Regions from separate parts of the Micromonospora sp. CA-269861 genome, predicted to be linked through region 1. Evidence: riboswitches for the same ligand, from Rfam matches in the RefSeq annotation. Region 1 holds a riboswitch; the other holds the start of a gene.
What was found. Region 1 has a riboswitch for cobalamin ahead of cobN (cobaltochelatase subunit CobN). Riboswitches for the same ligand answer to the same signal wherever they lie in the genome.
Positions count from the first base shown of each region.

Region 2: another riboswitch for cobalamin. It lies ahead of ACQP0U_RS19370 (acyl-CoA thioesterase); the one in region 1 lies ahead of cobN (cobaltochelatase subunit CobN).

Region 1 covers NZ_CP192014.1:3,527,154-3,529,347, forward strand. The annotation lists gene cobN (cobaltochelatase subunit CobN) at 1-974, opposite strand, end outside; cobalamin riboswitch at 1,220-1,396, opposite strand; gene ACQP0U_RS16405 (hypothetical protein) at 1,607-1,864, opposite strand; gene ACQP0U_RS16410 (DUF5919 domain-containing protein) at 2,049-2,194, shown strand, end outside.
Region 2 covers NZ_CP192014.1:4,222,690-4,224,883, forward strand. The annotation lists gene ACQP0U_RS19360 (ABC transporter ATP-binding protein) at 1-26, shown strand, start outside; gene ACQP0U_RS19365 (DUF302 domain-containing protein) at 85-456, opposite strand; gene ACQP0U_RS19370 (acyl-CoA thioesterase) at 569-1,075, opposite strand; cobalamin riboswitch at 1,216-1,431, opposite strand; gene ACQP0U_RS19375 (copper resistance CopC family protein) at 1,554-2,194, shown strand, end outside.

The sequences.
Region 1 (2,194 bases):
ACGTAGCGCAGCCGGGCGTGGCGCACCGCGATCCCGGCGACCCGGGCGGCCCGCTCCGGGTCGGCGGCGTAGACCGAGAGCCCGTCGGCGTCGATCTGCTTGAACGAGAACGGCACGGAGACGATCCGGCCGTCGAACTCGGGGATGGCCACCTGCATGGCGGCGTCCAACGGGGACAGCCCGGCGTCACTGTCGGCCCACTGCGCGCGGGTGCTGGTGAGGCAGAGCGCCTGGATGACCGGCACGTCCAGGGCGGCCAGGGCGCCGACGTCCCAGGCGTCCTCGTCGCCGCCGCCGGAGGCGTCCGCGGCGACCGCACCGCCGGCCGCGAGCACCGTGACCAGCAGCGCGTCACAGCGGGCGAAGAGCCCGAGTGGGCCGGTGCCCGCGGTCAGCCCGCGCAGCGAGCCGCAGAAGATCGGCAGCGGGTTGCCGCCGGCCCTGTGGACCGCGTCCGCGAGCACGTCGACGAAACCGGTGTTGCCGGCGAGGGCGTGCGCCCGGTAGAAGACGATCCCCACGGTGGGCCGGTCCGGGTCGGCGGGGTGTTCGCCGTGCACGCCGTACGCCGGGGTGGGCGCGGGCGGGGTGAACCCCTCACCGGTGAGCAGCACCGTGTCGGACAGGAACCGGGCCAACTGCCCCAGGTTGTCCGGACCGCCCTCGACCAGGTAGGCCAGCGCCTGGGTGACGACCCCGGACGGCACCGTGGAGATGGCCATCAGCTCCGCGTCGGGTAGCGCCTCACCGCCGAGCACGACCGTCGGCACTCCGGTGGCGAGCACCGCGGCGAGGCCGTCCGGCCACGCCTGCCGACCGCCGAGCAGGCGTACGACGACGAGGGCAACCCCGTCGAGGAGAGCGGGCACCTCCTCGACTGTGACTCGCGCGGGGTTGGCCAACAGGTAGTCGGCGCCGCTGGCGCGGGCGGCCAGCAGGTCGGTGTCGGCGGTGGACAGCAGCAGAATGCGCACGGCAGGCTCCGGAAAGTGACGCCCTGGGGCCCAGAGGGGGCGACCGGGACGATGCGGGTGGGTACGGCGTCAGCCGGTACGACGGCCCGGGTGAACGGCGCGCCGACGCGGGGCGTCGGGGCCGGTCAGCGTCGGGGCGGTCGGCTCAGCGGTGCCGGTGGCCGGTGCCCTGGAGCGCAATACGACGATAGTCGTCGATGAATGAGACGCCGTGCGTCATCGGGTCCTCCTCGGGTGTCCACGCCCTGGGGTACGTCCCGACGGCCGAAGTATCCTGGCTTCCGGATCGACGCTCTCCCCCGGCCTTCCAACCGCAGACACACGGCCGTGACTCACGAGGGGGGATCGCTCCCCGGTGACAGTGGCGGGACCGCGTCGGAATTGCACCGACTTCCTTCACTGCCGTCAGGCCGCGAATGCTGCCACACCGCCGCGTCGCCGGTCAACGCGGACCCCGGCGTCGCACGCCCACGCCCACCACATTGACCTGGGAAAATATCGGCGTGCGGGGTTGTCTCTGGCCGCTACGGCGGGCTGTTGAGCTCGTTGGTCGGCGAAGTGGCCTCCTGGCGGGCAGTGTCTGTGCGACGCCCTTTGGAGCTGATGTCGTAGACGATTCAGCACCGATCCGGTCAGCCCTGGGGTTCCTCGTGCCCAGAACGGCGCGGCCGGCGCGTCAGCGACAGCCAGCCGAGGAAACGCGTGTGCAGCACAGCAACGTCGGGGCGACCGCCGAGACTGTACAAGTCGTGGATGGCCTCGTTCATGCAGGACGTCAGGTAGAGAGCCAGCGCCAGCGAGTGGCCGTAGAACTCGGCGACGAGATCGAGTTGCGCGCGGGAGCACGGCCACGCGGCGGCGCAGTTGCGGCACAACCAGGCAGGGCGCATGGGTGGGTGCGGACGGGACCGGAGACTCACACCACGACCCTGCTCACCGCGACCGCCGCCATCCATCCCAGTGGGTGATTCCTCAACGGATAAGTTTTCTTCCGCCCTCCGGATGTCCTTTCGGCGCGGCCATCCGACGACTGGATAGGCTGGCCTTCACCCTCGAGCAGGAAGGGAGCCATCCGTGAGCGTCCGGACAACTGCCGCGCTCACCATCTCCGACCTGCTGTGGAGCAGCGCTGACATGCTCGATGCTTTAGCGGCTCGCGACGTCGCTCAGGTGTTCCGCCTCGTTCAGCGAGCCACCCACGCAAGCCAAACCACCCTCGG
Region 2 (2,194 bases), 700 kb from region 1:
TCGAGCGGTATACCTCTGAGGCATAAATATTCCTCAGAGGTATACCGCTCACCACGGAAGGTGCCCGGCCGACCCGGGCCTCGCTCAGCGGCCGTCGAGCACGGAGGCGATCTTGGCTGGGGCGTTCAGGGGTGCCAGCTGATCCGTGCCCAGTCCGTAGCGCTGGGCGAGGTACGCCGGGTCCTGCCAGGTGACGACCGACCCGGGCTGGCCGTCGTCCCGCACCATCAGTCGCAACGGCAGGTCGATCGCGATCTCGGGATGGGCCTGCATGAGTGGAGTGCCCGCCTGCGGATTGCCGAAGATGATCACCTGGGTGTCGGGCATGCTCAGCCCGGCCTTGCGAACGGCCGCGGCATGGTCGACCACCGCCGCCACCGCGGCGCCCATGCGTTCGGCTTCGGCCCGCAGCGCGGAGACCGTCTCTCCGACGTCCCGTGCGCTCCGCCTGGTCACCAATCCGTCGTTCACGGCCGACCCCCGCTCACCGTGTCGCTGGGCGAATCCCACCTCATCCTGCCCGCACCAGGGGGCGGTCCGGGGATGTTCGCCGCAACCGCCACCCGCCTCAGGCCGTGGACTCCTCGGCACCGTCGAGCAGCGCCCGCCGCAGGGCCAACCGGTGCTCCCGGCGGATCTCCGCCTCCCGGTAGCGACGCCGGTCCCCATCCGTCTCCGGCAACAGCGGCGGAACCGTACGCGGCTGTCCGTCGTCGTCGATGGCGACCATGACCAGGTGGGCGGTGGCCACGTCGGTGGGCGGCACCGCCCTGTCCCACCGGTCCGCGGTGACCTTCACGGCCACCTCCATCGAGCTGCGGCCCGCCCAGGTGATCCGCGCGTCGACGTGGACGACGTCACCGACCCGCACCGCGCGCAGGAAGGCGGTCTCGTCGATGGCGGCGGTGACGGCCGGCCCGTCCGAGTGCCGGGCGGCGACCACCCCGGCGACGGAGTCGATGAGGTTGAGGATCCGGCCGCCGTGCACCGTACCCATCAGGTTCGTGTGGTGCTGATCCATGATCTGCGACAGGGTCAGGTGCGACGCCGACGGTGGTCGGCCGGTGATCGTCATGATGTCGTGCACAGCGGTAGTCCGTCCCTCGGGAAACCACACCGCCGGAACGCGGACACACGCTGAGGAGCACCCACCGCGCACACCGCGCGGCACGTCACCCGCTCAGCCCACCCGCGAGGCCGACGGCAGCGCACACGGTTGTGTACGCGGCGCCGGCAGGTCTTCGGACTCGCGGGCCCGACCGGCCGCACGCCGATCTCCTACTGGCCGTCGCTTCCCAGGCCGGTGGCCCAGTGCTGATGACGGCTGTCGTTCCCACTCACCGCTGCGGGGCAGTCCCGGATTTCCACCGGGTTCCCTCTTACGACGCCCAGTCAGCCACGACCAGGCGAACCAACGCCACGCGGAGCATAGCTGGCCAGGGACGACGTTCACTCAGCGCGGCAGGCGACCCCGAGGGGTGCTCGGCTTTTGCCATCCGAGGAAAAAGTCCAGCGCCTCTTGAAAAAAGTCTCACTACGGCGAGGATATTCAGATGCATCGTCTCCCCCAGACTCCGGTGCGGGTGCTCTCGAGCCTCCTCGCGCTCCTCCTCGCCTCGGCGGTCGCTCTGCTCGCGTCCGCCCAACCCGCCGGAGCCCACGGGACCCTGGCGATGTCCACGCCGGCGGGGGGCGCCACGGTGAGCGAGCCGTTGACGTCGGTGCAGCTGTACTTCACCGAGAAGGCCGCCTCCAACGCGTTCTTCACGATCACCGCCCCGGGCGGCATCCGGGTCGACAACGGCTGGTCGTACGGGGAGCCGAAGCCGCTGGACAAGCCGGTGCGGGAGTACTTCCTGGTCAACGGCCAGTTCGAGCCACGGGAGTACACGACCGGGTTTCCCGCGACGGTGGCGGTGACGCACCTGCCGGCCAAGGGCGAGTACTCGGTGAGTTACCTGTCGGTCGCCTCGGACGGCGACCCCGTACGCGGCACCCTGACCTTCCGCTACAACGGGCGGGTGACGGCAGCGCCGCAGGGGTGGAGTCCGCCGACGACCCAGCCAGACCCGGCCCTGTTGGCCACCGCCGAGCAACACGGGTCCTCCGGGCAGGTCTCGGCAGTGCCGACAGTCGCGGCCGAGACGGCGGTCCCGCCGTCCGCGGCAGCGGCCCCGCCGAGCGACTCGGCGGA